Leisingera sp. NJS204: one gene and its partner. The main gene of each other region encodes a partner of the protein of the gene in region 2 in a complex. Links are inferred from orthologs where the notes say so. Each region holds a gene or a part of one and is shown on either strand. Other genes may lie near its edges.

The links. The genes of interacting proteins can lie anywhere in the genome.
Region 1: the proteins of rpsJ (region 2) and nusB are in contact, whole or in part, in a solved structure (PDB 3D3B), measured with the Escherichia coli proteins. The link is inferred for Leisingera sp. NJS204 from one-to-one orthologs.

Annotation. Positions count from the first base shown.
Region 1 is NZ_CP035417.1:2,775,346-2,779,265, forward strand. What follows is about bases 1-2,972. They hold nusB (transcription antitermination factor NusB), read right to left. Parts: upstream 1,742-2,972; coding sequence 1,259-1,741; downstream 1-1,258. Other genes in these bases: ETW24_RS13655 (MmcB family DNA repair protein), read right to left, coding at 1-411; ETW24_RS13660 (hypothetical protein), read right to left, coding at 762-1,091; ETW24_RS13670 (6,7-dimethyl-8-ribityllumazine synthase), read right to left, coding at 1,738-2,289; ribB (3,4-dihydroxy-2-butanone-4-phosphate synthase), read right to left, coding at 2,291-2,972. In the rest of the region: more of ribB, read right to left, coding at 2,973-3,418; ETW24_RS13680 (proline racemase family protein), read left to right, coding at 3,613-3,920. UniProt on the Escherichia coli protein: Part of the processive rRNA transcription and antitermination complex (rrnTAC). The complex forms an RNA-chaperone ring around the RNA exit tunnel of RNA polymerase (RNAP).
Region 2 is NZ_CP035417.1:3,574,991-3,579,570, forward strand. The notes cover bases 992-3,675. They hold rpsJ (30S ribosomal protein S10), read right to left. Parts: upstream 2,649-3,675; coding sequence 2,334-2,648; downstream 992-2,333. Other genes in these bases: rplD (50S ribosomal protein L4), read right to left, coding at 992-1,593; rplC (50S ribosomal protein L3), read right to left, coding at 1,590-2,315; ETW24_RS17455 (hypothetical protein), read right to left, coding at 2,887-3,486. Also shown: ETW24_RS17430 (hypothetical protein), read right to left, coding at 1-434; ETW24_RS17435 (50S ribosomal protein L23), read right to left, coding at 683-979; more of rplD, read right to left, coding at 976-991; tuf (elongation factor Tu), read right to left, coding at 4,045-4,580. UniProt on the Escherichia coli protein: Involved in the binding of tRNA to the ribosomes. Part of the processive rRNA transcription and antitermination complex (rrnTAC). The complex forms an RNA-chaperone ring around the RNA exit tunnel of RNA polymerase (RNAP).

The sequences.
Region 1 (3,920 bases), 800 kb from region 2 along the record:
GGCCTGCAGGCGGCGGGCGGAATCCATCGCGAATTTCTGGATCAGCTTTCTGCGGCGCGCCGGCGGCAGTTTGTCCTCCGGCGCCATGCGGATGATTTCGGCATCATACGGGTCAGCAATAATCAGCCCGGTGCCGTCCGGCAGCAGCTCGGTTGGAAACGCCAGATCCACCGCCCAGAAATAGCGGTCGCACCACTCCAAATAGCCCTCCCACTTGCTGTCGGACTGGAAATCAGCGCGGCTGGACTTGCACTCGATCACCCACAGCTCCCCCTTGGGACCCAGCGCCATCACATCGACGCGCAGGCCGCGGGCCGGCGCAAACTCCTCCAGCGGTGCATAGCCCAGCGAGCGCAGATAGCGCGACACCCCGCGGGCGAGTTTCTGTCCAGGCTGCAGATCATTCATCATACGGGCAAATGTGAACAATTAGGGAACAAGTTGCAATCCCGCGGTTTTAACCGGAAACAACCCGCCAGCACTCCGTTCCCCTTGTAACAGCGCGCCGGGCAGACTATTTACGGCCTTGGCGGGTTCTGCCCTTCTTGTGACAGGCAGCATTCCAGTGGCCTTAAGCAATTCCACGGGAGCTGGCTCTGTTCGGACCCTGGTCCGTTTACCTGGCGCCCACCTGTACAAACAGGTCCCCGGGAATCAAAGCCGCACGGTTGATTGGTGGTCCCGCCGCATTTTCCCTTACCGCCAAAGAAAAAACGCGCCTTCCGGATGGAAAGCGCGGGCGGATTGCGTTTTGCAATGTTTCAGCGGCGGCTGCGCAGCTGGCGCTCACGCTGGGAAAGCTCGTCAGCCGGAACACGCACCGGCTGGAGTTCATTAACCACAGGAGTGCCGCGGCGGGGCCCGCCGTCCTTTTCAGCCATGGCCATCACCGCCCAGGCAAACTGCACACCGGCAAAGACGATGCCATGCATGAACCATAATAGGAACACCGCCAAGAGGCCCGCGTCGGATGTGGAAACCAGCCCCCAAAGGTTCATCACATTGAACCAAAGCAGCATCGCCACAAATACGGCAGCAATCCCAAAGCCGGTCACGACGTTGCGGATATACATCTTCACCAGTTCAGGCATCTGAGTCCTCCAGATATGCAATAGGAGGTTATCAGTCTTTACAGCGCCGTCCAGCGCTTCCGGAGAAATAAGCGGAATTTGCCGCACCCTTTGCGATTGGCCGTTTCCCAAAGAAAAAGGCGCACTCTACAGCGCGCCCTTTCTCCATCGAAGTCGGAACTACCGCCTCAGAAGGCTTCCGGTTTGGCTTCGCGTGCCATGTGGTCCAGCACGGCGTTGACGAATTTCGCCTCCTTGCCTTCGGGAAAAAAGGCACGTGCGATATCGACAAACTCGTTTATCACCACTTTGGGCGGGGTGTCGGACTGGCTCAACTCGGCCCCGGCCGCGCGGAACAGCGCGCGCAAGGTGGGATCGATCCGGGCAATCGGCCATTTCGCCACCAGGGCGCGGTCGGTCATCTGGTCGATCTGCGCCTGATGGTTCACGGCTTCGCGTATCAGCTTGCGGAAGATCTTGTTATCCCCCTCCGCCATCTCGTCACCCTCATAGACAGCGCCAAAGCGGTGGTCCTCAAACTCGACGATCACCTTGTCAAAGGTGAGGCCGCTGTGTTCCATTTGGAACAGCGCCTGCACAGCATAAAGCCGCGCTGCCGATCTCATCTGATTCTTGCCATTGCCCTTGGGGCGGCTGTCCTGGGTGCTCATACGCTGGTGGATCCGTTGTCTGTACCGGCGACCTGGTACGCCCCGGTGGGCGCCTTGAAACCGATGCCTTTGGTCTGGGCGCCCCACTTACGCGTGAGTGCGATCAGATGCAAGGCCGCAGCTGCCGCGCCGCCACCTTTGTTCTGATCGGCTGTATCTGCCCGCACTTCGGCTTGTTTGCGGTTCTCCACTGTCAGGATGCCGTTGCCGATGCACAGCCCCTGCAGGCCCATCAGCTGGATCGCGCGGCTGCTGTCGTTGCAGACGGTGTCATAATGGGTGGTTTCACCGCGGATCACGCAGCCCAGCGCCACGTAGCCGTCGAAATTCGAGGTCCGGTCGGCAATTGCAATCGCTGTCGGCACTTCCAATGCGCCGGGCACTTCGACGATCTCGAAAGTTCCGCCTGCGGCTTCGATCTCGGCTGCGGCGCCGGTGACCAGATTGTCGGCGATATCCTTGTAATAAGGCGCCACAACAATCAGCATCTTCACCGGCTTGTCGAATTCCGCACGCGGCAGGGTGTAATGGGTTTCATGTCCAGCCATATCAATCGTCCTTCAGAATGGGGCGGCTGCCGGTGATGGACAGCCCATAGGCATCCAGCCCGACATATTTGGTCGAGGGCGAGTCGGTCAGCAGAACCAATTCGTTCAAACCCAGGCTTGACAGGATCTGCGCGCCGATGCCGGTCTGTTTGATGGTCACTGTCCGCGCGCCGTCTTCCTCATTGGCATAAAGCGCATTGCGGGGCTGGCGGAACAGGGTCACCACACCGCGGCCCTCTTCGGCAATGATCTCCATCGCGCGGGGCAGCTGGCGGGCCGATTTCGGGCCAAGTCCCAGAATATCGGTCGCCTCATGCAGCGCATGGGTACGCACCAGCACCGGCTCCGGCGTGGTGATGTCGCCCTTGATCATCACCACATGCTCGATGCCATGGGTCTGGTCGGTGAACAGCCGCATTTCCCACTCGCCGCCGATTTCCGAGGTCACGGTCTCGCGCGAGGTTTCCGTCACCAGATTGTCGTTGCGGGCGCGGTAGGTGATCAGGTCGGAAATGGTGCCGATCTTCAGCCCGTGCGTCGCGGCGTACTCCACCAGATCGGGCAGCCGTGCCATGGTGCCGTCTTCCTTCATGATCTCGCAGATCACCGACGACGGGTACTGACCGGCAAGCCGGGCCACGTCGCAGCCGGCCTCGGTATGGCCTGCACGCACCAGCACCCCGCCCCGGCGCGCGCGCAGCGGGAAGACATGACCGGGGGTGGCAATATCGGCAGCAGTATTGTCGGGGTCGATGGCGGTGGCCACGGTCAGCGCCCGGTCGGCGGCAGAGATGCCGGTGGAAACGCCTTCGCGCGCCTCGATCGAAACTGTGAAAGCAGTCTCATGGCGCGACGAATTGTGCAGCGCCATCATCGGCAGGCCCAGCTCTTCGATTCGATCAGCAGGCAGGGTCAGGCAGATCAGCCCGCGGCCATGGGTGGCCATGAAATTGATCGCCGCCGCATCCGCAGCTTGCGCCGGAATCACCAGATCGCCTTCGTTCTCGCGGTCCTCGTGATCGACAAGGATGAACATGCGGCCCTGGCGGGCCTCCTCAATGATGTCTTCAATCGGGCTGATGGCGTCGCGCAATTGCGCCTCAACCGGCCCCGGTGTTTCAAAGCTCATGTAGCAGCCTTTCGATGCGCAAAGGCAGCACGCCTGGCGCTGCGGGTTCTTTCCCTGCCAGATAGCCCACAGACGGGGCAAATGCCAGTCCCGCAAACGGCACAGAGGGGTCTGGACGCGGCTTGTGCATCTGTGCACAAATGATTTTGGATCCAATCCATAGGGCCAGGGCTTCATCGGGAAGGGAAAGACAGATGCGCGCATCCCGCATTATCCAGGCGGTTGAGGCACATGCCGAGGGCGAGCCGGGCCGGGTGATCACCGGCGGCATGCCGCTGTTGCGCGGCAATTCGGTGTTTGAAAAGATGCAGGATATGGCGGCCAATCATGATGATATCCGCCTGCAAATGCTGCGCGAACCGCGCGGCAATCCCGGGCTCTGCGGCAATGCGATTGTGCCGCCCTGCCATCCGGAAGCGGACGCCGGTTTTATCATCTTCGAGCAGACCGAGTATCCGCCGATGTCGGGCTCCAACACGATCTGCGTGGTGACGGTCCTGCT
Region 2 (4,580 bases):
CCGGGAAAACTGATGTCCACCAGCCCCACGGATGCCACCCCGTCATCGGCGACAATGTCCTGGCCGGTGGTCACGGCAAATTTGGACGCCGGAGCATTCAGCAACTCCCGGTAGCTCGCCCCCTTGCCGTGCTTCAAAACATTGATCACCAGATAATACTGATGGACCCTCTCGGCGAGGGCGGCCTGCCCGGACTGCATCAGCAGGGCTGTCAATTTCCGTGAAAACGGTCCGCGCTTAAAATGGTGCTGCATCCGCGCCTCGAACAGAGTGAAGATATCGACCGCTGCGGCTTCCAGCGCAACCGTTGCCGCGCGCAGCTCTTCACACTGCCCGTCAGGGGACTGCGCCGCCATGATGCGATCTTCAAGCGTCTTGGCATTGGCCCGCGCCGCCGCGACCAGTTCAGGCAAACTCTGTGAAGGTCCCATCATTCATTCTCCTTAAGGCACCCCCTCCCATACGCTATAGCGCCAGGAATGATAGTGCCGGGGCGTCGTTTTTGAACGCCGCCCGTTGCGCAGGCAGCGCACGCGGGGCTTCGCGGATCTTAACCGCCGGCGGCTATTAATCAGCGGACGGAATGCACCAAGGAAGCCGCCATGCAGACATGCCTGCCCCGCACAAACGCAAAAGGCCCCCGCTGTCGCGAGGGCCTTCCAAAGTCTCAAAGAGGCAAATCTCAGAGTCCGGTGGACACGTCGATTGTGTTGCCCTCTTCCAGGGTCACATAGGCTTTCTTGACGTCTTTGCGACGGCCCATCTGGCCGCGGAACCGCTTGACCTTGCCTTTGGTGATGGTGGTGTTGACCGCCTTCACCTTGACGCCAAAGAGAGCTTCAACAGCTTCTTTGATCATCGGCTTGTTCGAGTCGATTGCCACCTCAAAGACCACTGCGCCGTTTTCGGACGCCATGGTGGTTTTTTCGGTGATGATCGGCTTGCGGACCACGTCGTAGTGTTCTGCTTTCGCGCTCATTTCAGGCGAGCCTCCAGTGCTTCGACACCTGCTTTGGTGATCACCAGGATGTCACGCTTCAGGATGTCATAGACGTTTGCGCCCATTGTCGGCAGGATATCCAGGCCTTCAATGTTGCGCGACGCTTTCAGGAAGTCTTCGTTGACCGAAGAACCGTCGATGACCAGCGCGCGTTTCCAGCCCAGGTTTTTCACCTGTTTGGCCAGAGCCGCGGTTTTGCCTTCGGAGGCTGCATCCTCGATGATGACCAGCTCGCCCGCTTTTGCCTTAGCGGACAGCGCGTGGCGCAGACCCAGCTTGCGGAACTTCTTGGTCAGATCGTGGCCGTGCGAACGGACAACCGGGCCCTTGTAGATACCGCCCTTGCGGAAGATCGGCGCGTTACGGTCACCGTGGCGTGCGCCGCCGGTGCCCTTCTGGCGATAGATCTTCTTGGTCGAATAGGAGGTTTCCGAGCGGGTCTTCACCTTGTGGGTGCCCTGCTGCGCGTTGTTGCGCTGCCAGCGGACCACACGGTGCAGGATGTCCGCACGCGGCTCCAGGCCGAACAGGTCTTCGGACAGCTCGATGTCGCCGGACTTGCCGCCGTCGAGTTTGATCACGTCAAGTTTCATGCTTCACCACCTTCCGCGGGGGCTTCAACAGCCGGTGCATCGGTTGCAGCCGCTTTCAGACCAGCCGGGAACGGCAGACCTTCGGGCGCTTTCTTCTTCACGGCGTCCTTGACGGTAACCCAGCCGGATTTCGGGCCGGGAACGGCGCCTTTGATGAAGACCAGGCCGCGATCGGCGTCGGTTTTCACCACTTCCAGATTCTGGGTGGTCACGCGGGCAGCGCCCATGTGGCCGGCCATCTTCTTGCCTTTGAAGACTTTGCCCGGATCCTGACACTGACCGGTCGAACCATGCGAACGGTGCGAGATCGACACACCGTGCGTGGCGCGCAGGCCGCCGAAGTTGTGCCGCTTCATGGCACCGGCGAAACCTTTACCGATCGAGGTGCCGGTGACGTCCACTTTCTGGCCAGCCAGGAAATGTTCGGCCGAAATTTCGGCGCCGACTTCGATCAGGGCGTCTGCGGGCACGCGGAATTCCACGAGCTTGCGCTTCGGCGCAACCTTGGCTGCTGCGAAGTGGCCGCGCATGGCTTGCGACGTGCGCTTTGCCTTGGCGGAACCGGCACCGAGCTGAACGGCGGTGTAGCCGTCTTTGTCATCGGTGCGCTGCGCAACAACCTGCAGGCCGTCCAGCGACAGAACGGTCACAGGGATCTGCTTGCCGTCTTCCAGGAACAGCCGGGTCATGCCGACTTTCTTTGCGATAATACCAGAGCGCATATTCATTACCCTCCGATCTTACGACTGCAGCTTGATTTCGACGTCCACACCAGCGGCGAGGTCGAGCTTCATCAGCGCGTCCACGGTCTGGGGGGTCGGATCAACGATGTCGAGAAGACGCTTGTGCGTCCGGATTTCGAACTGATCGCGGGATTTCTTGTCAACGTGGGGGCCACGCAGAACAGTGAATTTCTCGATCTTGTTCGGCATCGGGATCGGGCCACGAACCTGAGCGCCGGTGCGCTTGGCTGTGTTGACGATTTCCTGGGTGCTGGCATCCAGCACGCGGTAATCGAATGCCTTCAGCCGAATGCGAATGTTTTGGCTTTGCATTACATCTGCCTTTATTGAGGCGTTGAGGTTGAGAGGAGGGCCTGCGACCACCGCCGAACCCTCATCGAACCCAAAAGGCGGGAATCACCCCGCCCCTATCCGCACATAGCGAACCTGCGCGCTATACGCTTGATGAAGCAATGTGGCAAGGGGTTTCGCGGCGAAACGGTTGCGTTTGGGGCGGACGGTGCGTTTGGGGTTTGTTTGCCGTGGTAAACACCACCTAAAGCGTCACGAACTAAACAAGCTTGGCACAGGTCTCAAGGGAACGGCATTGCAATTCAAGCGCCAACTTCGTCTTGTCGGAGATAGTCTTATCCGTATAGCGTTTGGGCTTCACAAGATCCATTATGCAGTACCTGGAGTTCCCCAAAGCTGTACCCTTAAAGCAATCCAGTAGAACAAGAGTACCAATATTCGCAATCCTCTGAGCGAGTTCCGGCCTTTGCGTCGCCCAGACCAAATGCAGGTGGCTTTGCCCCTTCTCAAAGGTGCGAAACCACGGATCGACCTTCAACTCAATGTCGAAGTTCGGAATCGAGTAAATCCTCTCCTGATCGACTACTTCGATCTCTTTGGCTTTCCCAAACTTCGCGATGAAATTTTCAAAAGCAGCTTTGTTGTACTTTCGCTCCGCTTCTTTGGTTGGCGTATCGAGAATGTCTTCGATTTCTACCGAAGTAGCTCCTTCGATATAACTGTGAATAGCCTTTTTCAAAGACCAATGGAAATTGTGACCACCACCGGGACCATTCAACATCGTATCAAGTGCCCGCGCCAGCTCGACCTGATCGTAGTGGCAGAGTTTGATAAATGTTTGCAGGCGCATTGTGAGCATTCGACTCTCCTTTTAGATGCGCACAACAACACTCCAAACAGCACGGGAAGTAAAGGAAAACAAAGTCCTATCGTCTGGCCGTTTGCGATCGAATAGTTAGTTACCTGAGCGTGCCTCCGGGTTAGCCAAAATTCTCCTAAAATTTGCATCACGCTTTCTTGAACAACCAAGATGTGTGCTTATCTAAGCTTCGCACTGATACAAATGGAGAACATTGCATGAGCAGAACCTTGAAACCCGGTCAAAAAGCACCCGGCTCTGGCCAAGTCGAAATTGTTGGCCCTCGCGGAGGAAAGACTGGACAAGAACGCACTACCACAAAAGGGAACCCATTGCCTCCCACACCAAAACCGGGACAACGATACGTACCTGTAGACGGCACTAAGAACAAAAGCGGCTTTAAGAAATAGAGGTCAACAACGACTTCCGGTCTCTGCCCCGTTCAAACGCTGCTGCAAAAGAAAAGGGCCTCCCAAGGGAGGCCCTTTCTGTATTCAGAACCGGGTGGGTTCTCGGCGATTTTCTAGCGAAAACCGCCTGCCACCCACTGTTTCAAAATCACTCAGTGATTTTGGAAACGACGCCGGCGCCGACGGTGCGGCCGCCTTCGCGGATGGCGAAGCGCAGGCCGTTTTCCATCGCGATCGGCGCGATCAGCTCAACGTCGAACTTCAGGTTGTCGCCGGGCATAACCATCTCGGTGCCCTCGGGAAGGGTCACGGTGCCGGTCACGTCGGTGGTGCGGAAGTAGAACTGCGGACGGTAGTTCGCAAAGAACGGCGTGTGACGGCCGCCTTCTTCCTTGGTCAGGATATAGGCTTCGGCTTCGAACTTGGTGTGCGGGTTCACCGATTTCGGGGCGCACAGAACCTGGCCGCGCTCAACACCGTCACGGTCGATACCGCGCAGCAGGGCGCCGATGTTGTCGCCGGCTTCACCGCGGTCCAGCAGCTTGCGGAACATTTCCACACCGGTGCAGGTGGTGGTTTTGGTGTCGCGGATACCAACGATTTCGATCGAATCGCCAACGTTGATCACGCCGCGCTCAACCCGGCCGGTCACAACGGTGCCGCGGCCAGAGATCGAGAACACAT